Regions from separate parts of the Buttiauxella sp. AC142 genome, predicted to be linked through region 1. Evidence: predicted binding sites of a transcription regulator. Region 1 holds the regulator's gene; each other region holds the start of a gene.
What was found. Region 1 encodes LexA, which represses DNA repair genes until DNA is damaged. Its sites were predicted from a motif close to TNCTGTATGTACATACAGNA; they were not measured.
Positions count from the first base shown of each region.

Region 1 (4,185 bases):
AGAACGCTCCCAGGCGACGGAAAATCGGGCCTGCTGGCCAGAAATTCAGGTTGATACCCGCCGCGATGTGCGGAGGAACTAGCCCCTGGTGATAAAGCACGTAAGACAGCAGCATGTAGTCCATGTGGCTGCGGTGGCAGGGCACATAGACAATCTCATGGCCGTCATGAGCCAGTTGGCGCACACGCTCAGCGTTGTGAACGTTAATGCCCTGGTACAAACGGTTCCACGTCAGTCCTAACACGCGGTCGGTCAAACGAACGGCTTCATAAGAGAAGTTGGCGGCAATCTCTTCCATCAGCGCGACAGCATTTTGCTGTGCTTTTTCATGGGAGATTTTCTTGCTACGCGCTTCGTCTTCTACCGCGCGAGCGATAGCTTTTGATGCCAGAAGTTTGTTAAACAGATCCTGACGCACCGGCAGACGCGGGCCAACAGTCGCTAAACGCTGGCGAGCGAAGTGCATACGTGCCACTCGCGCCAGTTTCTGAGCGATTTTTTTATCTGTGCCGTGATCGGTTGCCATCTGGCGCAGCGAAACCGGTGCGGAAAAACGCACAAAGCTGTCGCGCCCAAGCCAGGAGACGGCGAAGAATTTTTGAATGCCGTTGAGCATTCTTAATGGCGGATTCACTTCGCCTTTTTCGCGCCCCGGTGAACGGCCAAACATGACCGAAACAGGCACCATCTGCACGTCCAGATTTGGATTGCTACGGTGTAAATCGAGGTAATCATGGAACAGCTTGATCGACTCTTCTTTCGGCGTGTAATAAGTGAATACACGCGGCCCACCATGGATAAAGACATAGCGCGGCAGCACCGCTCCGTCGATTTCTAACGGCTCGAGAGGGTCGGGCAAGTTATGCGCGAGGCATTGAGCGCGCAGCGTTAATAAGTCCGCCTTTGAGTTATAGGGCAGCACGTACATTATTGGACGTGTGGGATCTAAGCCCAGTTCGGCTTGTGGATCTGCCGGAATAGACTTGCTCTTTACCAGAACGCCTAATGGTAAATTAAGTAATTTGTAGTAGATTCTTGGCCAGCCTGACATAAACGATGTAAAGCCTCAGGTTAATGATGCAAATTCGCCGCAAGAATATCAGAATCTGACCCAGATTTCTGTGGCGTTATAATTTTGACAAGCATTGATGCAAATAATTTGAAAAGGTTGCCCAAAATGGCGAGTAGTACCACTGGACTTACCCGTATTATCAAAGCTGCAGGCTATTCATGGAAAGGGCTAAAAGCGGCCTGGATCAACGAAGCTGCTTTCCGCCAGGAGGGCGTTTCGGCTGTCATCGCCATTGCTATTGCCTGCTGGTTAGATGTTGACCCTATTACCCGTATTTTACTGATTGGTTCAGTGGTGTTGGTGATGATTGTCGAAATCCTCAATAGCGCTATTGAGGCCCTCGTTGACCGTGTTGGTACTGACTATCACGAGCTTTCCGGGCGAGCAAAAGATATGGGCTCAGCCGCTGTATTAATCGCCATTATCCTTGCAGTAATTACCTGGGTCACGCTGCTTTGGCAGCATTTGCGATAGTCTTTCCAGAATAGTTAAGTGCCTGGTTTTTTGCTCAATTTGTGGTTCCAAATTCGCCTTTAACTGTATATACTCACAGCATAACTGTATAAACACCCAGGGGGCGGAATGAAAGCGTTAACTACCAGGCAGCAAGAGGTGTTTGATCTTATTCGGGATCATATCAGCCAGACCGGCATGCCACCGACACGTGCCGAGATTGCTCAACGTCTGGGGTTCCGTTCTCCGAACGCTGCTGAAGAACATTTAAAAGCTCTCGCCCGTAAAGGCGTGATTGAGATTGTTTCCGGCGCTTCGCGTGGCATTCGTTTGCTGGTGGAAGAGATCACTGGTATCCCGCTGGTTGGGCGCGTCGCTGCGGGTGAACCACTCCTTGCGCAGCAGCATATCGAAGGCCATTACCAGGTAGATCCTTCATTGTTCAAACCGAATGCCGACTTCCTGCTGCGCGTCAGCGGGATGTCTATGAAAGACATCGGTATTATGGACGGTGATTTACTGGCGGTGCATAAAACTCAGGATGTGCGTAACGGCCAGGTTGTGGTTGCGCGCATTGATGATGAAGTGACCGTTAAACGTTTGAAACAGCAAGGGAATACCGTTCATCTGCTGCCAGAAAACAGCGAATTCGAGCCGATAGTGGTTGACCTGCGCGAGCATAACTTCTCGATTGAAGGGCTGGCTGTTGGGGTTATTCGCAACGGCGACTGGCTGTAAAATCTCTTTAGGTGATGCGTATTTAAGTACGCATCACTGTCTTAATTCTCTTTGATCTCCTTCAGGAGAGGTCATGCAATTATTCTCCACAGCGGATCGTGCGCTCTGGCGCCTCGCTTTACCCATGATTTTCTCCAACATTACCGTCCCGCTGCTTGGCCTTGTCGATACGGCTGTTATTGGTCATCTGGATAGTCCTGTTTATCTCGGTGGTGTCGCGATTGGAGCGACGGCAACCAGCTTCCTGTTTATGTTATTGCTCTTTCTGCGCATGAGTACCACCGGCTTAACCGCCCAGGCCTTTGGCGCAAACAACCCCTCCGCTTTAGCTCGCGCACTGGTTCAGCCTTTATTGCTGGCACTCGGAGCGGGTATTGCCATTGTCTTGCTGCGCGAACCACTAATCTCGCTGGCTCTGCGTATTGTCGGCGGTAATCAGGACGTGCTCTTTCAGGCGCAACGTTTTCTTGAGATTCGTTGGTTAAGCGCCCCGGCCTCCCTGGCTAATTTGGTCTTGCTCGGCTGGTTGCTGGGCGTTCAATACGCACGCGCGCCGGTTATTTTGTTAGTGGTCGGTAACGTTCTGAATATTGTGCTCGACGTGTGGCTGGTGATGGGGCTGCATATGAATGTTCAGGGGGCGGCACTCGCTACTGTCACGGCTGAATACGCCACATTTATCATCGGCTTGCTCATGGTGAAAAAGGTCATGGGCCTGCGTGGAATCAGTGGTGAAATGCTCAAACAGGCGTGGCGCGGTAATGTTCGGCGTTTGTTGGCGCTTAACCGCGACATCATGCTCCGCTCGCTGTTATTACAGATCTGTTTTGCCTCCGTGACCATCTTTGGCGCGCGTTTGGGTAGCGAAATCGTCGCGGTGAATGCGGTACTAATGACGTTGCTGACCTTCACCGCTTACGCGCTCGATGGTTTTGCTTATGCCGTTGAGGCACATTCCGGGCAGGCTTATGGGGCAAAAAATCGGGGGCAATTACTCGAAGTCTGGGGGGCTGCATGTCGCCAGGCCGGTTTAGTCGCACTGGCATTCGCCGCCGTTTATGCCTTATTGGGTGAGCAAATTGTTTCCCTTTTGACCTCAATTGCTGAGCTGCAACGGCAAGCGGATATCTATTTGTATTGGCAGATAATTTTACCCGTTGTCGGCGTGTGGTGCTATTTGCTCGATGGCATGTTTATAGGCGCAACTCGAGGGACTGAAATGCGCAATAGCATGGCTGTCGCGGCGTTGGGCTTTGGCCTGTCGATGTTTACCGTACCGTATTTAGGCAACCACGGGTTGTGGCTTTCGTTAGCTGTATTCCTTGCGCTAAGAGGTTTGTCGCTGGGATGGATCTGGCGTCGCCACTGGCAGAAAAATACCTGGTTTAACAATGTTCAAGATTAAGCCGTTAGGTTAAACATTCTTAGTTTTCCCCATACCACCATATCCTTGACTACAATTATTCCCACGTCCAGCAGAAACAGGGTGTCAGCCAAACGGAAGCACCCGGACGATGGTAATTTTTGTTAGTAATTTTTCACCGAACGATGAGGATATTATTATGAATAAAGACGAAATCGGCGGTAACTGGAAACAGTTCAAAGGCACAGTAAAAGAGAAATGGGGCAAACTGACTGACGATGATATGACCGTCATTGAAGGGAAGCGCGATCAGCTTGTCGGCAAAATCCAGGAACGTTATGGATATGAAAAGGATAAGGCAGAGGAAGAAGTCGTTGATTGGGAAACTCGCAACAAATACCGTTGGTAATTAGTTTCCCTCAGATGTGTTAACTCTCAGCCCTGCCCAGGTACACGGACGTACCCATACCCCTAACGCGACTTCTTCTTTGACTGAATCGAATGGTCATGCCCACAGGCTTCCGGGTGGCTACACGCTTCAACCTCCGCACAAGCACTG
Region 1 is NZ_CEEDCH010000001.1:33,422-37,606, forward strand. It holds gene plsB (glycerol-3-phosphate 1-O-acyltransferase PlsB) at 1-1,051, opposite strand, end outside; gene AC0IWZ_RS00145 (diacylglycerol kinase) at 1,178-1,546, shown strand; gene lexA (transcriptional repressor LexA) at 1,655-2,263, shown strand; gene dinF (MATE family efflux transporter DinF) at 2,337-3,668, shown strand; gene AC0IWZ_RS00160 (CsbD family protein) at 3,826-4,035, shown strand; gene zur (zinc uptake transcriptional repressor Zur) at 4,098-4,185, opposite strand, start outside.

Region 2 (4,185 bases), 4.7 Mb from region 1:
TAAAGCCCTATGCTTCAAGCCATGCGCTTGACCTGGGTTTAACGTTCACCCACGATATGTCTGTTATCCAAATTGTTGTCATCCAGGTTTTCTTCATCTAATTCATGCTCGTGGCGAGCTGAATTAACGTCTTCTTCAAATCTGGCCTGCTCGACCAAATCTGGATTAATCTCACGTTTAACCTCAACGCCCAGGCCACGAAACGCATCGGCCTGCACGAGAATATTGCCACGTCCCGAAGCGAGTTTTTTCATCGCCTGCCGGTAGTTATCCTGCGCTTTATCGAGGCTCTGGCCTATCGCCGACATATCATCAACAAAGAGGCGCATTTTGTCATATAGCCGACTGGCACGTTCGGCAATTTGTTGCGCATTCCGGCTTTGATGTTCATAACGCCACAAATTGGCAACGGTTCTTAATGCCACCAACAATGTGGTTGGGCTAACCAGCATGATGTTATTTTTCAGCGCTTCGCTGATGAGTTCAGGCTGGCGGTCAATCGCCAGTAAAAATGCAGGTTCGACGGGGATAAACATCAACACATAATCCAGCGAACGCAAACCCGGTAATTGCTGATAATCTTTGCGGCCCAGCATACGAATGTGATTACGCATCGCTGCAATATGTTCATTGAGCGCACTTTCTCGCGTTAACTCGTCGTCGCCATTGTAATAACGTTCATAGGCCACCAGCGTCATCTTGGCGTCGATCACCACATCTTTGCCTTGCGGCAAACGTACGATGACATCTGGCTGCATACGGCTGTTATTTTCGAGCTGGATATTCACCTGAGTTTCGTATTCATAACCTTCACGTAAACCGGATGCTTCCAGTACGCGGGTCAATACGACCTCGCCCCAGTTACCCTGCGTTTTGTTATCCCCTTTCAGGGCTTTGGTGAGGTTTAGCGCCTCTTGCGCCATCTGAGCATTTAGCTGCTGAAGGTTGCGGATCTCATGAGTCAGCGTGTGCCGCTCGCGAGCCTCCTGACCAAAGCTATCCTGCACCTGGCGGCGAAAGCCATCCAGTTGTTCGCGCAATGGCGACAGCAAGCCATTCAAACTTTGGCGGTTTTGTTCTTCAACTTTTCGGCCGCTTTGTTCAAAGATTCGGTTGGCGAGGTTTTCAAATTGTTCGCTGAGTCGCTGTTCGCTATTAAGCATCTGGCGATGTTTATCGTCAGCATTTAGACGGGTTTGCTCCAGCAATGTGGAGAGTTCGCGGATATCCGCTTCCTGCGCACTGTTGATTTCTAGCTGCGTGCGTAATTCACGATTGAGTTGCTCGCATTCCTCTTTCCAGTGCTGGTTTTGCTGCATTTCTTGCCGGGCAGCAGTGAGTTCGCCGTAGATTTCTCGCTGCTCTTCATACAGTGCAGATTGCCGCTGTGCTGCCCGCAAACTTGCCAGCAACCAGCCAGTCAGAACACCAACCAGCGCAATACCGAGCCCGAATAAAATAGAAATATCCACAGTCACTCCCACAAAGCCATACCAGGCATCAGCAAAATAAAATTGTGCTGTATAAATGTCCAGATGAAAAGGAGTTTACTGCGAGGCGTTACGCAAAGCGTAAAAATAAGCCGGCTTGCACCGGCTTTAAGGGATTAGATTAAGCGACGAGCAGCTTCGACCACAATTTTCACCGCGTGGCTTTCGGTTTTCTTCATGGTTTCAGCGTTAGGAATTTCTTGCTGAGTACGGTTTACAATCACGCCTGCAACCATACCGGCACGCAGACCCTGGCTTGCGCACATGGTCAACAGTGTGGCGGATTCCATCTCATAGTTCATCACACCCATCTGCTGCCACTCTTCCATGGAGCCTTTGTAGCGGTTCACTACGCGGCCTGAGAAGGTGTCGTAACGCTCCTGGCCTGGGTAGAAAGTATCGGAGGACGCCGTCACACCAATGTGCGTGGTCGCGCCGATAGACTTCGCAGCTTCAACCAGAGCGGTGGTACACGCAAAATCAGCAACCGCTGGGAATTCCATTGGCGCAAAGTGCAGGCTGGCACCATCAAGGCGCACAGAAGCCGTAGTCACCAGAACATCACCGACGTTGATATGTGGCTGAATCGCACCGGTCGTGCCAATACGCAAGAAGGTACGAATGCCCAACTGCGCTAATTCTTCCACAGCGATAGAAGTAGACGGGCCACCGATACCGGTTGAGCAGACGATCACTGGCTTGCCGTCTAACTCAGCACGCCAGGTAGTAAATTCACGGTGGGCAGCCAATTTGACCGGCTTGTCCATCAGTACAGCGATTTTTTCAACTCGCTCAGGGTCGCCCGGGACGATGGCAAGTGTTGCCCCCTGCAGGTCGCTTTTAGTGAGGCCGAGGTGAAAAACATCAGACTTGGACATAACAGACTCCTCTGTTTAATAGGTTGGCTTGCATTGCTTAGAGGTACTGTACAGAACCCCGGTAAAGAATTTCGTGACGCATTTCACTTTGAATGAAACAAGTTACATTATTTTCAACTGCAATAGTGATGAAAATCACATTTATGCAGGTATTCATTCATTGCGCTTATACCTAAACAACAGACACCGAACCACTCCCAAATTCATTCAATTTGCACGGGGTTGGCTATAGTTACCGCTGTGCGTTATTAAAAAAGGATAATGACAATGAAAGAAGAACAACAATCAGGTCAATCGCCGGGCGGAAATTTCGCACCCGCGGCCTCCCCTCTTGCTTCCACTGTATTACATACCCCGGACAACGGAGTTTTGGCAGGGGAAACCTCTATACCCACTCAGGGCGAAAACATGCCCGCTTACCACGCCAGGCCGAAAGGTGTTGAAGGCTCTTTACCGATCGTAATTGTGGTGCAGGAAATTTTCGGCGTACATGAACATATTCGCGATGTTTGCCGTCGCCTGGCGTTAGAAGGCTATCTCGCTGTCGCGCCGGAACTCTACTTTCGCCAGGGCGATCCTAATGATTTTGCTGATATTCAGACGCTGTTTAGCGGGCTGGTTTCTAAAGTTCCCGATGCACAAGTTCTGGCAGATCTCGATCACGTAGCCAACTGGGCAGCGAGAAATGGCGGTGATGCACACCGCCTGATGGTGACTGGTTTTTGTTGGGGCGGACGTATCGCATGGTTATACGCCGCGCATAATCCACAACTGAAAGCGGCGGTCGCCTGGTACGGTAAACTGGTGGGAGAAAAATCGCTGAATTCTCCACATCACCCGGTCGATGTGGCTATCAACCTTAATGCACCGGTACTCGGACTGTACGGCGGGCAAGATACGGGAATACCGCTGGATACCGTAGAAACCATGCGCCAGGCGTTACGCGCAGCGAATGCTAACGCAGAAATTATCGTCTATCCCCAAGCAGGTCATGCCTTCAATGCAGATTATCGTCCGAGCTACCATGAAGAATCAGCAAAAGATGGCTGGCAGCGCATGCTGCGCTGGTTCGAGCGTTACGCGGCCAAGAAGTAACGGATTTCGCCCTGGTACTACCGGGGCATTTACCCTATCAATAATAAGTGTATTAGCTCACACTCTTGAGTCTGCTTTTTTTAATCCTGTCGCCTTACAACACGTTGGTGTATGGATTATTGATTACATTCGAAAATGAAGGTGGGTTTAAGTAGAGGGAACTTAGTTCTATAGCCTGTTACATATTTTTATTGGCTTATATATTTAATCAATAATTTACAGGATGGGTATTAAGTATATAAATAGTTAATACCCGGATTGATTCTATAAATAATTTGCATCCCTTTATTCTTAAGAACAGAATCTGAAAACCTTCTGTTTAAAACATATTTCTTAAGAAACCATGATAAAGGGAATAAATCATGTCAGAACTGAGGCCGCATAAACCCAAAGACTATTTGTTAGACGAGCATACCTTTAGCTCCTTTCCCAGCATGAGCCCCGCAATACGTGATATGGCCGTAATGAACGGTACATTTATTACAGAAAGCCGCTACATCATGTTGCTTACGCTGGATGAAGCGCAGAATGTTGTGGATGAACTTCTCGGCAAGGTCGATTACATGTTTTCTTACCGGGCTGGCCCAGGAAACATTAAAGACGGTTTGGATGGGTTTCGAACTGCCAGTAAATTGATGACATACCATAATGAATTTGGAAAACTCGTTATCAGATTCCAGTCACTGGGAATCAGAGCGCTAAAATGCCGTATAGGCGGAACG
Region 2 is NZ_CEEDCH010000001.1:4,769,455-4,773,639, reverse strand. It holds gene rmuC (DNA recombination protein RmuC) at 39-1,472, opposite strand; gene udp (uridine phosphorylase) at 1,607-2,368, opposite strand; gene AC0IWZ_RS22265 (dienelactone hydrolase family protein) at 2,636-3,463, shown strand; gene AC0IWZ_RS22260 (hypothetical protein) at 3,826-4,185, shown strand, end outside.
Region 2: a site for LexA is predicted at 1,518-1,537, ahead of rmuC (DNA recombination protein RmuC). Genes of this name have one in related genera too.

Region 3 (4,185 bases), 740 kb from region 1:
AATATCCTGATCCGTAAACCTGCAACAGCGGGTATGGAAAACCGTAAAGCGGTCGTCCTGCAAGCTCACCTTGATATGGTGCCGCAGAAAAACAACGACACTGTCCATGATTTCACCAAAGACCCGATTCAGCCATATATTGATGGTGAATGGGTTAAAGCGCGCGGTACGACACTGGGTGCCGATAACGGCATCGGTATGGCCTCTGCACTCGCAGTGCTGGCTGATGAGACTGTCGCTCATGGTCCATTAGAAGTTCTGCTGACCATGACCGAAGAAGCCGGTATGGATGGCGCATTTGGCCTGCAAGCGGGCTGGTTGCAAGCTGATATTCTGATCAACACCGATTCTGAAGAAGAAGGTGAGATCTATATGGGTTGCGCGGGCGGGATTGATTTTATCTCCACGCTGCCGCTGCAACGCGAAGCAGTTCCTGCGGGTTACGAAACCTACAAGCTGACCATCAAAGGCCTGAAAGGCGGTCACTCAGGTGCTGAAATTCACCTGGGTCTGGGCAATGCCAACAAATTGCTGGCGCGCTTCCTGTTTGCACATGCGGCTGAACTGGACGCTCGTTTGATTGATTTGAACGGTGGCACGCTGCGTAACGCTATTTCGCGCGAAGGCTCTGCAATTGTCGCAGTCCCTGCCGACAAAGCAGCACAGTTCAAAGATCTGGCAGCTAAGTTCCTGTCAATTCTGCAAAATGAATTGGGTGCCGTTGAGAAAAATACCACCGTCCTGGTTGAAGCAACCACCACCGACAAAGCTGCGCTAACAGCAAAAAGCCGTGATGCTTTCATTAACCTGCTCAATGCCATGCCAAACGGCGTTATCCGTAATTCAGACGCGGTTAAAGGTGTAGTGGAAACCTCACTGAACGTGGGTGTGGTCTCAATGACTGATGAAAGCGCAGAAATTATCTGCCTGATTCGCTCCCTGATTGATAGCGGCAAAGACTATGTGGTCGGCATGCTCGAGGCATTGGGTCAGTTGGCTGGCGCACAAAGTGTTGCCAAAGGCAGCTACCCAGGCTGGCAGCCCGACGCTGACTCCCCGGTGATGGGGCTGGTACGTGAAACTTACCAGAAGCTGTTCAACAAAACGCCAAACATCATGGTTATCCATGCCGGTCTGGAATGTGGGCTGTTCAAAAAACCTTATCCTGAGATGGACATGGTTTCTATTGGGCCGACCATTACGGGTCCACACTCCCCGGATGAACAAGTTCATATCGCAAGCGTAGGCCAGTACTGGATCCTGCTGACTGAGTTGCTAAAAGCAATTCCAGCTAAGTAAGCCAAATACGTGTAGATAAAAACCCTTTCATTGAGAGGGTTTTTTTATATTCCCAGAACCAGTTGGCGCTCCAACTGCGGGTCCAGTAACGTGACATGCAGCCCCACTAGCCTTATGCCTCGCCCTCCCCGCCGCTCTTCCCAAGTTTGCTTCGCGGTAGCGATTAAATCGGCTTTATTGAGCTGGGGCCAGACATGTTCCTGAGTGGTTTGCTGGAAATCATTAAACTTGAGTTTGACTCCCTGACGAGCAATCAATAAATCTGGTTTCACCTTTTTCAGACGTCGCTCAAGTTCAGCATAAAGTTGTTCAATGATGGCTTCACACTCCTGCCAATCATGGATGTCTTCGGCCAATGTTTTCTCAACACCTACCGATTTGCGCTGACGCTCATTGTTAATTTCGCGCTCATCAATACCCTGGCTTAGCTCCCAAAGTATCCGCCCGAACTTACCAAAGCGTTTGAGCAAAGACGCTAAATCCGTTTTCTGCACATCGGCACACGTCCGCAAGCCGAGGCTTTCCAGTTTACCCGCAGTCACTTTGCCAACGCCTGGAATTTTGCCAAGCGGCAAAGTTTGCAAAAACGCAGGAATTTCTTCTGGAGTGATGACGTATTGCCCGTCTGGCTTATTAAGGTCTGACGCTATTTTCGCGAGAAATTTGACCGGAGCGATCCCCGCTGAAGCTGTGAGATTAAGTTCATCTGAAATGGTCTGGCGAATTTCTTTCGCCATGAGAGTGGCCGAACCGTGGCAGTTCATGCTTGCGGTCACATCCAGATATGCTTCATCCAGAGACAGAGGTTCAATAAGCGAGGTGTAGCGGCTAAATATTTCGCGGATATGGTTGGAAGCTTCTTTATATGCGTCAAAACGCCCAGGTAAAAGTGTCAGATGTGGGCACAATTTGAGTGCCATGGCAGTCGACATTGCGCTGTGCACGCCAAATTTACGCGCTGGATAATTTGCTGTGCTGATAACCCCACGCCGCTGCGCACTACCACCGATAGCCAATGGAATATCCCGCAAGCTCGGGTTATCACGCATCTCAACGGCTGCAAAAAAGCAGTCCATATCAACATGAATGATTTTACGCATACTTTTTCACACCAGTTTTTATACTGGATAAGTATACAGTTAAACTATGATTGAGGAAAGACAGAAAGAAAACCTCCCGCAGATGCAGGAGGTTTCAGAAGGTTTAAATAATGCGGTTTTGCTGAAGTTTTGCCTGCCGCTCCGCTTTTGCGATTCGTTTCTTACGTGCATCGCAAGGTTCAGGGCAATTGCAGACTTTGTCCATGCCTAGCGCGGCAATACCACCACAGCTACCCTGAAGCGTTTTACGCTTTACGATCACGCCCAGCGACATGCCGAAAATCACCAGAATAAAAATGGTAAAGGTGGCTAAAAATACTGTCAGCATAATGGCTCCCGTCAGCCGCCAAAGTCATCAAGCATGATGTTCTCATCCTCGACACCCAGGTCTTTGAGCATTTTGATAACCGCAGCATTCATCATTGGCGGCCCACACATATAGAATTCGCAGTCTTCTGGAGCTGGATGGCTACGAAGATAGTTTTCCAATAATACGTTGTGGATGAAGCCAGTGTAGCCCGTCCAGTTATCTTCTGGTTGCGGATCAGAAAGTGCCACATTGAAGGTAAAGTTCGGGTTTTCCTGCGCCAGTTTTTCAAACTCATCTTCGTAGAACATTTCACGCAGAGAACGAGCGCCGTACCAGAAGCTGATTTTGCGGGTGCTATGAAGGCGTTTGAGCTGATCGAAGATGTGTGAACGCATTGGCGCCATACCGGCCCCACCGCCAATAAACACCATTTCCGCATCCGTTTCCTTGGCAAAGAACTCACCGAACGGCCCGGAAATTGTCACTTTATCGCCCGCTTTCAGCGACCAGATGTACGAGGACATTATGCCTGGAGGAGCATCTGGTACATTCGGCGGTGGCGTAGCAATACGTACGTTCAGCATGATGATGCCTGCTTCATCCGGATAGTTCGCCATCGAGTAAGCGCGGACACACGGCTCTTTCACCACTGATTTGAAACGGAAAAGGTTAAACTTATCCCAGTCACCGCGATATTCCTGCGGCACATCGAAGTGCTGATAGTTAACTTCATGAGGCGGGCTTTCAATCTGGATATACCCACCGGCACGGAACGGCACAACTTCGCCATCAGGAATACGCAGCTTGAGCTCTTTGATGAAAGTTGCTTTGTTATCGTTAGAGATAACTTCACACTCCCACTTTTTCACGCCGAATATTTCTTCCGGCAGCTCAATTTTCATGTCCTGTTTCACAGCGACCTGACACGCAAGACGGCAACCCTCTTTCGCTTCACGCTTGGTGATGTGCGAAAGCTCGGTCGGCAGAATATCACCGCCCCCCTCTTTAATGGTCACACGGCATTGCCCACATGAACCGCCGCCACCACAAGCCGAAGAGATGAAAATCCCTTGGTTTGAAAGCGTATTCAGCAGCTTGTCGCCAGCCGGAGCATGGAACTGTTTGTCTGCTTCGTTGTTAATCTCAATCAGCACATCGCCGGAGTTAACAAGCTTTGACTTGGCAAACAAAATCAACAACGCCAGAGCCAAAACAATTAGCGTGAACATCACCACGCCAAGAATAATTTCCATACGTTTATGCCCTTATAGCTGCACACCGGAGAATGACATAAAGCCCAGCGCCATCAATCCAGTGGTGATAAAGGTAATTCCTAAGCCACGCAATCCTGCGGGCACATTGGCATATTTCATCTTTTCGCGGATCCCCGCCATCGCAACGATGGCCAGCATCCAGCCCACTCCTGAGCCCACGCCGTAGACAATGGATTCACCGAAGCTGTAATCACGCTGCACC
Region 3 is NZ_CEEDCH010000001.1:768,981-773,165, reverse strand. It holds gene pepD (beta-Ala-His dipeptidase) at 1-1,299, shown strand, start outside; gene dinB (DNA polymerase IV) at 1,344-2,399, opposite strand; gene nqrM ((Na+)-NQR maturation NqrM) at 2,503-2,727, opposite strand; gene nqrF (NADH:ubiquinone reductase (Na(+)-transporting) subunit F) at 2,739-3,962, opposite strand; gene nqrE (NADH:ubiquinone reductase (Na(+)-transporting) subunit E) at 3,975-4,185, opposite strand, start outside.
Region 3: a site for LexA is predicted at 2,421-2,440, ahead of dinB (DNA polymerase IV). Genes of this name have one in related genera too.

Region 4 (4,185 bases), 1.3 Mb from region 1:
AGAGGTAATCGCCTGGCGATAGATATGATCCATGACGTCGCCTGCCGCGAACACGCCAGGGATGCTGGTTTGTGTTGCGTTGCCGTGAATACCGGACTGCACTTTGATGTAGCCGTTTTCCAGCTCGAGCTGGTCGGCGAAAATTCCGGTGTTCGGGCTGTGTCCGATTGCGACGAACAGACCTGCAACTTCTAACTCTTCAGTCTGGTCAGTATTGTGTGCATCGCGCAGACGCAGACCGCTCACACCCATCTGGTCACCGGTTACTTCATCGAGCGTGCGGTTAGTGTGCAGCACGATATTGCCGTTCTTCACTTTCTCCATCAAACGATTGATGAGGATTTTCTCGGCGCGGAAGCTATCGCGGCGGTGAATCAGGTGCACCTCAGAGGCAATATTTGCCAGATAAAGTGCTTCTTCAACCGCAGTGTTACCCCCGCCGATAACCGCAACTTTTTGATTGCGATAGAAGAAACCGTCACACGTTGCGCAGGCAGAAACGCCACGGCCTTTGAACGCCTCTTCGGAAGGCAGACCCAAATAACGAGCAGAAGCACCCGTGGCGATAATTAACGCGTCACAGGTGTATTCGCCGCTGTCGCCTGTCAGACGGAACGGACGGTTTTGCAAATCCACTTTAGAAATGTGATCGAACAGAATTTCTGTTTCGAATTTGGTCGCATGTTCGTGCATGCGCTCCATCAACGCTGGGCCTGTCAGGTCATTAGGATCGCCAGGCCAGTTCTCAACTTCAGTTGTTGTGGTCAACTGGCCACCTTTTTCCATCCCGGTAATCAAAACGGGCTTGAGGTTAGCGCGAGCCGCGTAGACTGCAGCGGTATAGCCCGCAGGGCCGGAGCCAAGAATTAGCAATTTACTGTGTTTAGCGGTGCCCATGAGATCCTCATTGTTCGTTGGCAGTCAATCGAGGGATTGTAGGGAATTTGGCGGGTTAAAAAAAGGGTACAACGGTGGTGATGGGTAATAGTGTTAACGATATGTGCAATAGTCGTGTTCAATCAATCTATGCAAATGAATAGAAAGCGCATAGAAATCCATCAGAACAGGGTAATTAGTCACGCCACTAAAGTGATGAATAATCGTCAAGTCGCCGGGATATATGGCACGTTCCACTAATTTTCGATGTTTTGCTTTGACAATCCGCTAAGCATTTGCGAAAACATTCGAGGAAGAAAAACATTTGGTGTGAGAGCAGTAAAATAATCACGCATACCTGATGCAATTTTACCGGGTTATTGAAATCTACTCATGGCGTGGACAGACGCCATGAGTGATGTCGATAGCGGCCATTGGGCACCGGTCTTCTCACGTACACTCGGAACATTGACGTTGACCGGGTTATGGCAGGTGAAGGAAGGAACAAAGAGAGACAATAATAATGGTAGATAGTAAGAAGCGCCCTGGCAAAGATCTCGACCGCATCGATCGTAACATTCTGAATGAACTGCAGAAGGACGGACGTATTTCCAACGTCGAGCTTTCGAAGCGAGTAGGGCTTTCACCGACTCCGTGCCTTGAGCGCGTGCGTCGTCTGGAACGACAGGGTTTCATTCAGGGCTACACCGCTCTGTTGAACCCGCATTATCTGGATGCATCACTTCTGGTTTTTGTTGAGATTACTCTGAATCGTGGCGCCCCGGATGTGTTTGAGCAATTTAACGCCGCAGTTCAGAAACTTGAAGAAATTCAAGAATGTCATTTGGTATCCGGCGATTTCGACTACCTGTTGAAAACCCGTGTACCTGATATGTCTGCGTACCGCAAATTACTAGGCGAAACCTTGTTGCGACTGCCGGGTGTGAACGATACCCGTACGTATGTAGTGATGGAAGAGGTCAAACAGAGCAATCGTCTGGTTATTAAGACCCGTTAACACGGGCCAGGTGCAAAATCTGCGTATTTTGGTTACACTCCTGGTAATTCATACAGCAACAGTGCCGGGAATGCCCGGCACTGTTGCTCTCCATATTTTTTAAGGACCTGGAGAGTCTTACTTGAGCCAGGAATACACCGAAGAAAAAGAAGTTACATTGAGGAAACTCAGCAGCGGGCGTCGTGCATTAGAGGCGTTACTGCTTCTTGTTGCCATTTTTGCCGTCTATTTGATGGTGGCGTTGCTCAGTTTTAATCCTTCCGATCCGAGTTGGTCACAAACCGCATGGCACGAACCTATCCATAACCTGGGTGGAATGCCAGGTGCGTGGCTGGCCGATACTCTGCTATTCATCTTTGGCGTGATGGCCTACACCATCCCGGTAATCATTATTGGTGCGTGTTGGTTCACCTTCCGTAACCGTGATAGCGAAGAGTTTGTTGATTACTTTGCCGTTTCCTTACGCCTGATTGGTGTATTGGCAATGGTACTTACGGCCTGTGGCCTGGCGGCGATAAACGCAGATGATATTTGGTACTTTGCCTCAGGTGGCGTGATAGGGAGTTTGCTCAGCACCGCGATGATGCCTTTGCTTAATAGTAGCGGCGGCACAATTGCCTTGTTGTGCGTTTGGGCGGCAGGTTTAACCCTGTTTACCGGCTGGTCCTGGGTCAGTATTGCAGAGAAAATTGGCAGTGCGACATTAAGCGTGCTGACTTTTGCCAGTAACCGTACGCGCCGGGATAACACCTGGCAAGACGATGATTACGACTACGAAGATGAAGAGCATGGTGATGAGCACGCTCCGGAAGTGGAAAAGCGTGAGTCTCGTCGTGCGCGTATTTTGCGTGGTGCATTAGCACGTAAGCAGCGTATATCTGAGAAATTCTCCAATCCTAACGCGCGTAAAACAGACACTGCGCTGTTTTCTGGTAAGCGTATGGATGATGCGGAAGATGACGTTTTATTCTCGGGAAATAAAGCGACGCTGCCTGAGGACGACGTTTTGTTCTCAGGGAATAAAGCAACACTACCTGAAAGCGACGAATACGATCCGTTATTACACGGGCAGTCTATCGTTGCCCCGGTTGCGGCAACTGCCGCCGCTGCAATGGCGAACCCTGCCTATGCCGCTCCCGTTATGCCAACCGCGACCGTATCACCAGTAGCTGCTCCGGCACCAGAAGTGGATCACCATCCCGCTATTGCCTGGGAACCTGCGCCTACTACGATGACGCCTGAACCCGTTATTGCGCCTGCGCCTGAAAGTTACGACGCGCCTCGCGCGACGGATCAATATCATCCGCAATATTCTGCGCAACAAAATCCGCAGCAGCATCCGCAGCAAGTCACCAGCCATTGGTCAGAACCGGCTGCGGAGCAACCTTTTGTTGAACCGGCTTACTATGAACCAGAGGCTCCAGAGCCTGTTGTTCAGCCTGAGCCTGTTGAAGAATTCAAACCCGCCGTTCGCCCGCCGCTGTACCATTTCGAAGAAGTCGAAGAGCGTCGTGCGCGTGAACGTGAGCAACTGGCAGCCTGGTATCAGCCGGTAAACGAACCTAAGCCTGACCCTTATGGCTATGACAGTTCTCCAGCTTTTGCATCAACAAGTTCTACGGACGCTTCGCGGATTGAACCACCGGCTATGCCTCAGGGGATGTCCAGCGTAATGCCGGAAATTCCGATCGTGCCAGCCCCGGATATTCCGCAAGGTGTTAAAGATGCTGCAAAAGTCGCAGGTGTTGCGGCAGCGTTTAGCCCGGTGTTTAGTATTGCCAGCGACGCGCCTCGTCCTCAGGTTAAAGAGGGGATTGGCCCGCAGTTGCCACGTCCAAATCGTGTGCGCGTACCGACTCGTCGTGAGCTTGCGTCCTATGGCATCAAGTTGCCTTCTCAGCGAATGGCTGAAGAAGAAGCGCGTCGCCAGGGCGGGATGGATATCGAAGACGACTATGCTGACGATGCCGAGGAAATGGAACAGCAGGAACTCGCTCGCCAGTTCGCGGCCCAGCAACAGCGGCGTTATGGTGAAGAGTATGAAGACGATGCGACACAGCAAGATGAAGCAGAGGCTGAACAGGCAGAATTAGCTCGCCAGTTTGCAGCGCAGCAGCAACAGCGTTACTCCGCGGAACAACAGCAACCAACACAGCAACAGCCAAATAATGTGCCGTTCTCACTGGATGATTTTGATTTCTCACCAATGAAAACGTTAGTCGATGATGGCCCGAGCGAGCCATTATTTACGCCGAGTCCGGTTGAAGCACCAGCTCCTGTTCAGCAACCGC
Region 4 is NZ_CEEDCH010000001.1:1,348,613-1,352,797, forward strand. It holds gene trxB (thioredoxin-disulfide reductase) at 1-897, opposite strand, end outside; gene lrp (leucine-responsive transcriptional regulator Lrp) at 1,400-1,894, shown strand; gene AC0IWZ_RS06140 (DNA translocase FtsK 4TM domain-containing protein) at 2,016-4,185, shown strand, end outside.
Region 4: a site for LexA is predicted at 1,933-1,952, ahead of AC0IWZ_RS06140 (DNA translocase FtsK 4TM domain-containing protein). Genes of this name have one in related genera too.